DNA from 4 places in the Streptomyces sp. NPDC005281 genome. Region 1 is predicted to be linked to each of the others. Evidence: riboswitches for the same ligand, from Rfam matches in the RefSeq annotation. Region 1 holds a riboswitch; each other region holds the start of a gene.
What was found. A riboswitch is a leader RNA that binds a small molecule or an ion and turns the genes downstream of it on or off. The one in region 1 is predicted to bind cobalamin.
Positions count from the first base shown of each region.

Region 2: it holds a riboswitch for cobalamin, as region 1 does, so the genes downstream of both, ABZV42_RS04170 (CbtB-domain containing protein) here and metE (5-methyltetrahydropteroyltriglutamate--homocysteine S-methyltransferase) in region 1, are expected to answer to the same signal.
Region 3: it holds a riboswitch for cobalamin, as region 1 does, so the genes downstream of both, ABZV42_RS08290 (CbtB-domain containing protein) here and metE (5-methyltetrahydropteroyltriglutamate--homocysteine S-methyltransferase) in region 1, are expected to answer to the same signal.
Region 4: it holds a riboswitch for cobalamin, as region 1 does, so the genes downstream of both, ABZV42_RS10880 (cobalamin biosynthesis protein) here and metE (5-methyltetrahydropteroyltriglutamate--homocysteine S-methyltransferase) in region 1, are expected to answer to the same signal.

Region 1 is NZ_JBEXGX010000030.1:21,439-24,638, forward strand. It holds gene aceB (malate synthase A) at 1-1,021, shown strand, start outside; partial or broken gene ABZV42_RS32805 (3-hydroxyacyl-CoA dehydrogenase family protein) at 1,039-1,194, shown strand; cobalamin riboswitch at 1,394-1,617, shown strand; gene metE (5-methyltetrahydropteroyltriglutamate--homocysteine S-methyltransferase) at 1,785-3,200, shown strand, end outside.
Region 2 is NZ_JBEXGX010000002.1:332,976-336,175, reverse strand. It holds gene ABZV42_RS04175 (enoyl-CoA hydratase/isomerase family protein) at 1-1,052, shown strand, start outside; cobalamin riboswitch at 1,118-1,264, shown strand; gene ABZV42_RS04170 (CbtB-domain containing protein) at 1,305-1,526, shown strand; gene ABZV42_RS04165 (CbtA family protein) at 1,547-2,305, shown strand; gene ABZV42_RS04160 (hypothetical protein) at 2,466-3,200, opposite strand, start outside.
Region 3 is NZ_JBEXGX010000004.1:269,112-272,311, reverse strand. It holds gene ABZV42_RS08305 (nuclear transport factor 2 family protein) at 1-1, shown strand, start outside; gene ABZV42_RS08300 (ferredoxin) at 53-424, shown strand; gene ABZV42_RS08295 (histidine phosphatase family protein) at 452-1,027, opposite strand; cobalamin riboswitch at 1,297-1,458, shown strand; gene ABZV42_RS08290 (CbtB-domain containing protein) at 1,496-1,717, shown strand; gene ABZV42_RS08285 (acyl-CoA dehydrogenase family protein) at 1,934-3,124, shown strand.
Region 4 is NZ_JBEXGX010000006.1:64,592-67,791, forward strand. It holds gene ABZV42_RS10870 (inorganic phosphate transporter) at 1-1,230, shown strand, start outside; gene ABZV42_RS10875 (hypothetical protein) at 1,251-1,469, shown strand; cobalamin riboswitch at 1,628-1,773, shown strand; gene ABZV42_RS10880 (cobalamin biosynthesis protein) at 1,878-2,849, shown strand; gene ABZV42_RS10885 (cobyric acid synthase) at 2,846-3,200, shown strand, end outside.

The DNA.
Region 1 (3,200 bases):
CGGCCTTTACTTCTTCCACTGCGCGCAGCGGCAGATCGATGCCGGGTACGGCCCCTACTTCTATCTGCCGAAGCTGGAGAACCGCTACGAGGCCCGGCTGTGGAACGACGTCTTCGTCGCCGCCCAGGACCTGCTCGGCATCCCGCGGAACACGATCCGCGCCACCGTCCTCATCGAGACGATCACCGCCGCGTTCGAGATGGAGGAGATCCTCTACGAACTGCGCGAGCACGGCGCGGGGTTGAACGCGGGCCGCTGGGACTACTTGTTCAGCCTGATCAAGACCTTCGGGCACCGTACCGATTTCCTGCTTCCCGACCGGGCGAAGGTGACGATGACCGCTCCCTTCATGCGGGCCTACACCGAGCTCCTCGTGCGCACCTGCCACAAGCGGGGCGCACACGCTCTCGGCGGCATGGCCGCCCACGTGCCCGGGAAGGACCCCTCCGTCAACGAGGCGGCGTTCGCCGAGGTCCGCCTGGACAAGGAGCGGGAGGCGCAGGACGGCTTCGACGGCTCCTGGGTCGCCCACCCCGGACTCGTGCCGGTCTGCCGCGAGGTGTTCGACGGCGTCCTCGGCGACCGGCCGCATCAGATCGACCGCACCCGCGACGACGTGGAGGTGACGCGCGACGACCTGTTGTCGGTGCGCCGGATCAGCGGCCGGCCCACGCCGGAGGGGGTGCGTACGAACGTCGCGGTCGCGCTGCGCTACTTCGCCGCCTGGCTGGACGGCCGGGGCGCCGTCGCGCTGGACGGCCTCATGGAGGACGCGGCCACCGCCGAGATCGCCCGCGTCCAGATCTGGCAGTGGCTGCGGCACCGCGTCATCGACCGGGAGACGGTCCTGAACCTGCTGGACGACGAGGTCGCCGCCCTCGGGGCCCAGTACCCGTGGGCGCCCCTGGACGACATCCGCGCACTCTTCGAACGCACCGCCATGACCGGCGAGTTGCCGCTGTTCTTCACCCCGGACGCCTACTCCCGCCATCTCGTGCGACGGCCCCGGGAGCAGTCGTGAGCGGCGGTGTCCGGCGTGTCGGCCTGGACACCGTCGCCTTGATCGCGGAGTCCCTCTACAACGTATTCCGCGAGCCTCTCCACGCTCCGCCGCCGCTGCTCCAGCGGATGGTGGAGGCGGGACTGCTCGGCCGCAAGACCGGCCGCGGGTTCCACACCTACGACCAGGACTGAGGGCCTGGTTCGGCGCGGGCTGAGGGGCCCGCGCAAGCCGCAGCAGGGGTGAGGTCCCGGCGCGGCGTCACAGGGGGCGAGGGCGGGAAGCGCGCGCACGGCGCTTCCCGCCCTCGGCCCATTTCACACCGGCCCGGTACGTGGCCCACCTCACCATCCGGATGGCGGACGTGACACGCCGCGGCCGTGAGCGGGCCCTAGGCTGACCGATGCAGCTGGTTCGCCCCGTCCGCCAGGCGGGATGCGTCGCAAGAGGGAACCCGGTGCGAATCCGGGACTGCCCCGCAGCGGTGAGCGGGAACGACCGCCGTCATACGCACTGGGTCCGACGTACCGGGCCTGGGAAGCGACGGCCAGTAGGAGTCCTCCCTCCAGAGGATGTGCCCGCGAGTCCGAAGACCTGCCCGTTGCCCGCGTACGAACCACTCGTGCGCGGAAATCCCGGTGACCTCGTGGGCGGGTCGGCGTACATACCAGGCGGACGACCGCGCTGTACCGCGCGTCGTCGCTCCCCGTCCGGTTCGTCACCTCTTCGCGCTCTCGTCCCGTCACCCGGGATCTCAGGGATTCATCTCGCGAAGGAGATCTCCGTGACCACCAGGACCGCAGCCGCGCCCGCACGGGCCACCGTGTACGGCTACCCCCGCCAGGGCCCGGACCGGGAACTGAAGAAGGCGATCGAGGGCTACTGGAAGGGCCGCGTCACCGCGGACGCCCTGAGGGCCGGCGCCGCCGAACTCCGCCGCGCAAACTGGCGGGAGCTGGCCGCGGCCGGCATCCACGAAGTGCCCACCGGCGACTTCTCCTACTACGACCACGTTCTCGACACCACCGTCATGGTCGGCGCGATCCCCGCCCGCCACCGGGCCGCCGCGGCCGCGAACGCCTTGGACGGCTACTTCGCCATGGCCCGCGGCACCCAGGACGCGGCCCCACTGGAGATGACGAAGTGGTTCGACACCAACTACCACTACCTGGTGCCCGAGTTGGGCCCTGACACCGTCTTCACGGCCGACCCCGCCAAGCAGGTGTCCGAGCTGAAGGAAGCCCTCGCGCTCGGACTGACCGCGCGCCCCGTGCTCGTCGGCCCCGTCACCTACCTCCTGCTCGCCAAGCCCGCCCCGGGCGTGCCCGCGGACTTCGACCCCCTGAGCCTCCTCGACCGGTTGCTGCCCGTGTACGCCGAGGTGCTCGCCGACCTGCGCGCGGCCGGCGCCGAGTGGGTGCAGCTCGACGAGCCCGCCCTTGTGCAGGACCGCACCTCGGACGAACTGAGCGCCGCCTCGCGCGCCTACCGCCACCTCGGTACCCTCACCGACCGGCCGAAGCTCCTGGTCGCCTCCTACTTCGACCGGCTCGGCGACGCACTGCCGGTGCTGGCCAAGGCTCCCGTCGACGGGCTCGCGCTGGACTTCACCGAGTCCGCCGCCGCCAACCTCGACGCCCTGGCCGCCGTCGGCGGGCTGCCCGGCAAGCGGTTGGTCGCCGGTGTCGTCAACGGCCGCAACATCTGGGTCAACGACCTGGAGCAGTCCCTGTCCACCCTCGCCACCCTGCTCGGGCTGGCCGGCCGGGTCGACGTGGCCGCCTCCTGCTCCCTGCTCCACGTGCCCCTCGACGCGGCCCTGGAGCAGGACATCGAGCCGCAGATCCTGCGCTGGCTCGCCTTCGCGAAGCAGAAGACCGCCGAGATCGTCACCCTGGCCGAGGGCCTGGCCCAGGGCACCGACGCCATCGCCGGTGAACTCGCCTCCAACCGCGCCGACCTGGCCTCCCGTGCCGCTTCCCCGATCACCCGTGACCCTGCCGTTCGCGCCCGCACCGAGGCTGTCACGGACGTCGACGCCCGCCGCTCGCAGCCCTATCCCGAACGGACGGCGGCCCAGCGCGCCCACCTCGGCCTGCCCCTGCTGCCGACCACGACCATCGGCTCCTTCCCACAGACCGGCGAACTGCGCACCGCCCGCGCCGATCTGCGAGCGGGCCGGATCGGCACAGCCGCGTAC
Region 2 (3,200 bases), on a different contig from region 1:
GCGCCGGGGAGTCCGTCCTGCTGCGTACCGAGGGACGGGCAGCCCACCTCACCCTCAACCGGCCCAGGGCGCTGAACGCCCTGAACCACGCGATGGTGCGCCGGATCGACCAGGCCCTCACCGCCTGGGAGCAGGACCCCGGCGTCGAGACCGTCGTCGTCACCGGCGCCGGAGAACGCGGACTGTGCGCGGGCGGCGACATCCGGGTCGTCCACGACGACGCGCGTGACGGGGACGGCACCGCGTCCGCCGCGTTCTGGCGCGACGAGTATCACCTCAACGCCCGTATCGCCCGCTGTCCCAAGCCGTACGTGGCGGTCATGGACGGCATCGTCATGGGCGGCGGCGTCGGGATCTCCGCGCACGGCAGCGTCCGGATCGTCACCGAACGTTCGCGCATCGCCATGCCCGAGACCGGCATCGGTTTCGTCCCCGATGTCGGCGGCACCCATCTGCTCGGCCTCGCTCCGGGCGAACTCGGCACCCATCTCGCTCTGACGGGCGTCTCGATCGGCGCTGGAGACGCGCTGCTGTGCGGTCTCGCCGACCACTACGTGCCGTCCTCCTCGCTCCCGCGGTTCGTGTCCGAGCTCGCCCACCGGCCCGTGGCCCAGGTGCTGGCCGCCCATGTGCGGCCCGCGCCGCCGGCCGAGCTCGCGGAGCGGCGCGAGTGGATCGACGCCTGCTACGGCGCCGACACGGTCGAGGAGATCATCCGGCGACTGCTCGCGGTCGGAGACCCGGCCGCCAAGGAGGCGGCGGAGGTCCTGCTCGGCAACTCGCCCACCGCGCTGAAGGTCACGCTGGCCGCCCTGCGCCGGGCCCGGCGGCTCGGTTCGCTGGAGCGGGTCCTGGACCAGGAGTACCGGGTGTCCTGCGCCGCCCTGTCCGCACTGGACCTGGTCGAGGGTGTCCGGGCCCAGATCATCGACAAGGACCGTGAACCGCGCTGGTCCCCGGCCACGCTCGCCGAGGTCACCGACGCCGACGTCGAGCGCTTCTTCGCCCCTCTCGGCGAGCGTGAACTCGGGCTGTCCGACGACGTCTTCTGACGGCCGGCGGGACCTGCCACCTGGGGCGAGAGGAAGATCACCCCGGGCGGCGCGGTCTTGGCCAGGCACCCGGCACACGGTACGGTCGGTCCGATATCGATGACGTCAAGACGGAAGCCGGCGGAAATCCGGCACGGTCGCGCCACTGTGAGCGAGACGCCCCAGCCACGCTGGGCGCCGCGTGAGTCAGACCCGTAGGCGTCATCCTGTGCACCACCGAGATGGGACGCGAACTCCCGAGGAGGTCCTGCCATGGCGCAGACCGTCGCTCCGCCGACAGCCACCACCCCCGCTCTCCCCGCCAAGCTGCCGATCGGTGCGATCGTCCCCTGGGCGGTCTTCTTCGGCATTCTCATGCTGGTCCTGCTGTACTTCGTCGGCGCCGAACAGGGCGCCACCTCCGTCGTCTCCGGCGAGGACGTTCACGAGTGGGTGCACGACGCCCGCCACCTGCTCGGTTTCCCCTGCCACTGACGCGACGGAGAGCACCCACGATGAACTCCGCAACGGTAAGAAACCTCCTCGTACGCGGCATGCTGGCCGGTCTCGCGGCCGGTGTACTCGCCCTGGTCGTCGCCTACTTGCTCGGTGAACCGACCGTCGACAGCGCCATCGGCTTCGAGGAGGCCCACTCCCACGCACACGGGCACGAGGTCGAACTCGTCTCGCGCAGCCTCCAGTCCACCGCGGGCCTCGCCACCGGTGTCCTGGTCTACGGCGTCTCCTTCGGCGGCATCGCCGCGCTCGCCTACTGCTTCGCCCTCGGCCGTGTGGGCCGCTTCGGCCCGCGCGCGACCGCGCTCCTGCTGTCCGGGACCGCGCTCCTCGCCGTGTACGTCGTGCCGTTCCTGAAGTACCCGGCCAACCCGCCGTCGGTCGGCGACCCCGACACCATCGGCAAGCGGACCGCCCTGTACTTCCTGATGATGGTCCTCAGCGTGCTGCTCGCGGTGGGTGCCACCATCCTCGGCAAGCGCCTCGCGCCGAGTCTCGGCACCTGGTACGCCACCGTCATCGCGGTCGCCGCCTTCGCCGTAGTGATCGGACTGGCCTACGAGTTCCTGCCCGTGATCAACGAGGTGCCGCGGGACTTCCCGGCCACCCTCCTGTGGCGGTTCAGGCTCTCGGCGCTTGCCATCCAGACCGTCCTGTGGGCCGGATTCGGCCTGGCCTTCGGCGAGTTGGCCGAGCGTCTGCTGAACCCCCGCCCCGCGACCGTCACTTCGGGCCGGTCGGTCCCGGCCGCGAACTGACCCCTCCGGCACACAAGAGAGCCCCTCGGAAGCATCCGGGGGGCCTCTCGCGTACCGGGGGGACACCCGGTGCCATGGGGCGACTGCTTCGGTGACGGGTGGATCACCCGTCAGGAACGGCGGAAGTCGCCCGGGTTGCCCTGAAGTTGCCGGGCCGGGCTCACCGGCTGTCGGCCTCCACTCGGACCGCTTGCGCCTCCGGGCCGGGCTCGGACGCGCGGCGCTCCTTGACGTGGGCGTATGCCATGAGGCCGAACAGAACGATGAGCAGCACGGCCGACGAGCCCGCGGTACCGAGGTCGAGTCCCCCCTTGGCGAGCGGCTTGGTGAGAAAGTCGCCGGCCGTGGCGCCGAGCGGGCGGGTGAGGACGAAGGCGATCCAGAACAGCAGGACGTTCGACACCGACGGAACCTTCATCAGCGCGACGAGCACTGCCAGCAGTCCCGTGACGAGCAGCGCCCCGCCCAGGTAGCCGAGGCCGGAGCTGTCGGAGAGGAAGTCGCCCATCGACGTGCCGAGCGTGTTGGAGACGAGGATCGCCGACCAGAACAGCGACTCACCACGGAAGGTGACGATGTCCCGGATCTGGAACGTCATTCCGCTCAGTTTCCAGGCGAGGAAGATCGCGAGGAGGAGCGAGACCAGGATGGCGGCGCCCTCGGGGTAGCCGAGACCGAGGCCCTGAGGGCCCCAGCCGAGCGATGTGGCGCCGCCCGAGAGGTACTTGTCGCTGGCGTCGCGGTTCATGAAGTCGGACATCGTGGTGCCGGCCATGCTGGTGGACAGGATCACCGTCCAGTAGAAGAACGGGTTGTACCTGCGTGACCTGAGCTGGACGACCAGTGTCACCACGAAGAGCAGGAAAAGCGCGATCGTGGTCACGAAGTAGCCGAG
Region 3 (3,200 bases), on a different contig from region 1:
AGGGTGCCGGCTCGGGCGGTTTGAACCGACTCCCTCCGGCTACCCGCCTGTTGTGACGACGACTTCACAACAGGAGCTCTTCCGGTACCTGGAGGACCGCTTCGCCTGCGCCCAGGCCTGTACCGACTGCGCCCGGACCGCCGCGTTGCGCGCGAGCCTCATGGACCCCGACGGGCCGAAGGAGCAGGAATCCGCGCGGCGTTCGGGCATTCTGTGCGCGGAGGTGTGCGAGGCGACCTGCCATGTTCTGTCCCGCCAGCAGGGGCAGAGCGAACGGGAAGTCCGTGCCCAGCTGGAATGGTGCCGGGACGTCTGCCTGGAGTGCGCCGAGGCTTTCGACGGCTGCCCCGGGGCGGAGGCCGCCGCGCGGAGATGCCGTGACTGCGCCCGGTCGTGCGTGGACTTCATCGCCACGCTGAGGTGAGGCCGCACGGAGCCGGGCGCGGGCCGGTCAGGCGAGCGGGCGTCCGGCGCGGACGTTCCAGCGTCCGGCGCGCCCGCTCAACTCGGTGACGGTGAGCGGCGGCACGTCCACGCGCCAGAACGCCGGCTCCGGCGCCCCCAGCACCCGTACCACCAGGGCCCGTACGACCTCGGGCTCCACCACGGCGACGGTCCGGCCGTCGAACCCGGCCGCCGCGTCGAGGCGTTCCGCCACCCGGTCGCAGAACGTCCGGACCGACTCGCCGTCGTGCGGCGCCGACGCGGGGTCGGCGAGCCACCGCGCCACCGCCTCCGGTTCCTTCGCGCTCACCTCGGCCAGCGTCGCCCCGCGCCAGCGGCCCACATCGAGAGGCGCCAACTCCGTTGCTTCGGAGCCGCCTTCGAGTCCGAGTGCCTCGGCGGTCTGCCGGCACCGCAGGGTGGGGGAGACCCACAGCCGCCCGCCGGCGGGAACGGCACCCGCCTCGGCCGCCGTCCGGGCGGCCCGCAGGCCCGAAGTGTCCACCGGGCTCCCGTCGTCGAAGCGGGCCTCGCGCAGCGCCTCGCTGATCGCCGCGGAGATCAAGGTCACTCGGCTGGTCATGCCATCACTCTCATGTGTCGTGGACCCGGTTCGTGTTCATCGGACCGGGTGGTCGTGCGTCGCGGCCCCCCGACCGGAATCGCGCCTCCGACCGGAATCATGGCCCCTTACTGGAGTCTTGGCCTCCGGCCGAGGGTGCGGATCCGTCCGGAGTCGTCGCCCCCGACGGAAGGCGAATCCCTGCCCCATCAGGACGGTTGCCCTCCTCCACTGTGCTTCACGAACTGTGGGGCGCACAAAGTGCAGGGGGCCGTGCGCCCTTGGCCGGGCTGCGGCTTCGCGGTACGGTCACGTGGATATTGACGACGGTTCGGCGGAAGCCCGGTGGAAGTCCGGCACGGTCGCGCCACTGTAAGCCCGGCACATGTCACCCCGGCCAGGGGTGACGGACGCGGGCAAGTCAGACCCGTGACCGTCGTCCTGTGCACCACCGAGATGGGACGCGAGTTCCCCAGGAGGTTCTGCCCCATGGCGCAGTCCGTCGCTCAGCCGACCGTCACCCCCGCCGCCGTTCCCGCCAAGCTGCCGATCGGTGCGATCGTCCCCTGGGCGGCGTTCTTCGGCATCCTGATGCTGGTCCTGCTCTACTTCGTCGGCGCCGAACAGGGCGCCACCTCCCTCGTCTCCGGCGAGAACGTCCACGAATGGGTCCACGACGCACGGCACCTGCTCGGCTTCCCCTGCCACTGACGGCGACGGGGAACGTACGAGCCACGATATTGCGCGACGGCCGGGAAGCCCCGGTCCGTACGACGGGGGCGGTGCCCGGAAGGCCGGGCACCGCCCCCGTCGCATGCGCGGGGGCGCCCCGGCGTCCGTGTCGTCGGCGTCATCGCCATTCCCAATTTCTGGAACACGTTCTACGGTGTGCGCCGTCAGGTCGGGCCCGGGGATCCAGGAGGCGCCGTGCATCTCGAATACACGCCGGAGCAGCAGCGGTTGCGGACCGAACTGCGGGTCTACTTCGCCGAGTTGGTTCCGGACAACGCCTACGCCCGCTACGCCGATCCGGCGGCGCAGAAGCGCTTCTACCGCGAGACGATCAGGCGGCTCGGCGCGGACGGCCGGCTCGGGGTCGGCTGGCCCGAGGAGTACGGCGGGCAGGGCCTCGGCCCGATGGAGCAGTTCATCTTCTTCGACGAGGCGGCCCAGGCCGGGGTGCCACTGCCGCTGATGGCGCTCAGCACGGTGGGGCCGACGATCATGCGGTTCGGCACCGAGGAGCAGAAGTCCTACTTCCTGCCGAAGGTCCTCTCCGGCGAGATCGACTTCGCGATCGGCTACAGCGAGCCCGACGCCGGGACGGATCTCGCGGCGCTCAGGACCAGGGCCGTACGCGAGGGCGACGAGGAGACCGGTCACTACACGGTCAACGGCCAGAAGATCTGGACGACCAACGGCGACACGGCCGACTGGGTGTGGCTCGCGGTCCGCACCGATCCGGACGCCCCGCCGCACAAGGGCATCACCATGCTCCTCGTGCCGACCTCCGACCCCGGCTACTCGTGCACCGTCATCAACACGCTCGCCTCGCACGACACCACCGCGAGCTACTACGAGAACATCCGCGTCCCCGCCACGCGCCGGGTCGGCGAGGAGAACAAGGGCTGGCGGCTGATCACCAACCAGCTCAACCACGAGCGCGTCACCCTCGCCGCACACGGGACCATGGCCATCCGCGCCCTGCACGACGTCCAGCGCTGGGCGATGGAGACCAAGCTCGCCGACGGCCGCCGCGTCGTCGACCTCCCCTGGGTGCGCCGCCTCCTCGCGCGCACGCACACCAGGCTGGACGCCATGAAGCTCCTCAACTGGCGCATGGTGAACGCCGTCCAGGAGGGCACCCTCACCCCCCAGGACGCCTCCGCCGTCAAGGTGTACGGCTCCGAGGCGCGTCGGGACGCGTACGCATGGCTGATGGAGATCGTCGCGGCCCCCGGCGTCCTGAAGGAGGGCTCGGCCGGCGCCGTCCTGCACGGCGAACTCGAACGCGGCTACCGATCAGCCGTGATCTTCACCTTCGGCGGCGGCAACAACGAGATCCAGCGGGAGATCATCTCGTGGATCGGCCTGGGGATGCCCAGGGTGCGGCGCTAGCGGGATGTGACCAGGATCAGCAGTTGACAGGCAGCTCGCGCCAGTTGCTGCCGAGAGCACCGGCGTCCGCCCGATC
Region 4 (3,200 bases), on a different contig from region 1:
ACGCTCCTCCTCGGAATCGTGATCGTCACCGCTCTCGTGTTCGATTTCACGAACGGTTTCCACGACACCGCCAACGCGATGGCCACCACCATCTCGACCGGCGCGCTCAAGCCCAAGGTCGCGGTGGCGATGTCTGCCGCCCTCAACCTTGTCGGCGCCTTTCTCTCCGTCGAGGTCGCCAACACGATCTCCAAAGGCCTCGTCGACGAGACAGGCATCCGGCCGGAGGTGATCTTCGCCGCGCTCGTCGGCGCGATCCTCTGGAACCTGGTGACGTGGCTGGTCGGACTCCCGTCCAGCTCCTCTCACGCCCTCATGGGCGGCCTGGTCGGCGCCACCATCGCCTCCGCCGGTACCGGCGCGGTGCACGGGGACGTCCTGGTCGGCAAGGTGCTCCTGCCCGCCGTCGCGGCCCCGGTCGTCGCCGGTCTGGCCGCCCTGGTCGCCACCCGGCTGTCGTACAAGCTCAGTGGTGACGCCGACACCAAGGCCACCAAGAAGGGTTACCGCGCCGGCCAGATAGCCTCCGCGGGCCTCGTCTCGCTGGCCCACGGCACCAACGACGCGCAGAAGACGATGGGCATCATCACCCTGGCCCTGGTCGCCGGTGGCGCCGTCGCTCCCGACTCGAACCCGCCGGTCTGGGTCATCCTCTCGGCCGGTGTCGCGATCGCGCTCGGCACCTTCCTGGGCGGCTGGCGCATCATCCGCACGATGGGCAAGGGCCTGACCGACCTCCAGCCGCAGCAGGGCTTCGCCGCCCAGACCAGCGCGGCCACGGTCATCCTGGCCTCCTCGCACATCGGCTTCTCCCTCTCCACCACGCACTCCGTCTCCGGTTCCGTGATGGGCGCGGGCCTCGGCCGCAAGGGCGGTGTGGTCCGCTGGTCCACCGCCACCCGCATGGTCGTCGCCTGGGTCCTCACGCTGCCCGCCGCGGCCCTGGTCGGCGCGGGCGCCGAATGGGTGACCGGTTTCGGCGCCTGGGGCACCGCCCTCGTCGCGGTCTTCCTGGTGGGCTCCAGCTTCGCGATCTGGCGCCGCTCGCGCCGCGAGGTGATCGACCACAACAACGTGAACGACTCCGAGGAGCCCGCCGGTGTGGTGACGCAGGCCATCGCCGCCGTCACCCCGCCCCCGGCAGGTCCCGTGGCCGAAGGCCTCACGGCCACCATCCCGGCTCCGGCCGAGCCCACGGCGAACCCGTCGGCCCAGTCCCGAGTGGCCTGAGACCCAAAGGAAGCAACAGCATGAACATCGACTGGTCAGCCCTCGGGTCCGTCTTCGGGGTCAGCCTCGGAGTGACCGTGGCCCTCGTCGCCCTCTTCACCCTCGGCGTCGCCGGCCTCTCCAAGAAGGAGTCGGCCCAGGGCGGTTCCGCGGTCGCGGCGGCCACCGGCGCGTACGTCTGCTTCGCGGCCTGCGCCGCGGCCGTGGCGTACGGCATCTCCCTGATCATCACCAAGTAGCCCGGCACCGGGGCCCGGACGACGAAAGTCCCGGCGGCCCGGAACCGGGTTGCGCAGAGCGGTACCGCACGTGGGGTGCGGGACGGATCACCGTCCCGCACCCCACGCGTATGTGGGCCTGCGCACACTGTCCCTCCGCAGGTCAACAGCCAGTTGACTGCCGTTCTCGCCCCGTGGTGGACTGCCGGAGCCAAGTACGGCGGCATGAGAGGAAGCCGGTGCGAATCCGGCGCGGTCCCGCCACTGTCATCGGGGAAGAAACTCCCCGGGAGCCAGGAACTCTCACCGCCGGTCTCGTCGAACCAGGGCGTGGACACCCTGAGTGAGGACATATCGCCATGCGCGGCTGCCCGTTGCCCGTTTCGCTGAGTACGAAGGTTCCGCTCCACCCCACGGCCGGCTGACCCCGTGCGTGCCGATCGCGTCTTCGCGTACGGCGCCGCCGCCGGCCTCCTCGGCGACCTGCTGCTCGGCGATCCCCGCCGTGGGCATCCGGTCGCCGTGTTCGGGCGGGCCGCCGCTGCCGTCGAGCGGACTCTGTGGCGGGACCACCGCGGGTGGGGCGCGCTGCACACGGCCCTCTGCGTGGGCGGCGCCACCGGACTCGCCGCGCTCGCGAGCCATGGCGTACGCACCTCACGCACCGCCTCCGTCGCCCTGACCGCCGCCGCCACCTGGTCCGTCGTCGGAGGGACCTCCCTCGGCCGCGAGGCCCGGGCGATCGGCGGCGCGCTCGCGGCCGGTGACCTCGACGTCGCCCGGGAGCGGCTGCCGCATCTGTGCGGACGCGATCCGCAGGCGCTGGACGCCGACGGTGTCGCGCGCGCCGTCGTCGAGTCCGTCGCCGAGAACACCTCCGACGCCGTCGTGGGCGCCCTGGTCTGGGGCGCCGTCGGCGGTGTGCCCGGGCTCGTCGCCTTCCGCGCCGTGAACACGCTCGACGCCATGGTCGGCCACAGGTCCCCGAGGTACCGGCGCTACGGCTGGGCCTCCGCCCGGCTCGACGACGTCGCCGGCTGGCCGGGTGCCCGGCTGACCGCCGTCCTCGCGGCCGTGGCCGGTCCTGATCCGCGCGGCGCCGTACGCGCCTGGCGGGCGGACGCCCGAAAGCACCCGAGCCCCAACGCCGGTCCCGTGGAGGCCTCGTTCGCGGGCGCGCTCGGGGTACGGCTCGGCGGCACCCTCTCGTACGCCGGACGGGTCGAGCACCGGCCCGTGCTCAACGGCCCGGGGCGCGCCGTGGAGGTCCACGACATCGAACGGGCCGTACGGCTCTCCCGGCGCGTCGGCTGGCTCGCGCTCGGGGTGAGCGCCGCCGGACGGGTTCTGCTCGCCGGAGCCGGACGGGCCCTGTCCACCAGGAAGGGGCGCACCGCATGAGCGGCGGGCTGCTGATCGCAGGGACCACCTCCGACGCGGGCAAGAGCGTCGTCACCGCCGGGATCTGCCGGTGGCTGGCGCGCCAGGGCGTCAAGGTCGCGCCGTTCAAGGCGCAGAACATGTCGCTGAACTCGTTCGTGACGCGCGAGGGCGCCGAGATCGGGCGGGCGCAGGCCATGCAGGCGCAGGCCGCCCGCGTGGAGCCGACCGCGCTGATGAATCCCGTACTCCTCAAGCCGGGCGGCGACCGCACCAGCCAGGTCGTCCTGATGGGCAGGCCGGTGGGCGAGATGAGCGCGCGCGGGTTCTTCGGAACCGCCGGACCCGCCGAGCGGCCGTCGTCGGCCGGGG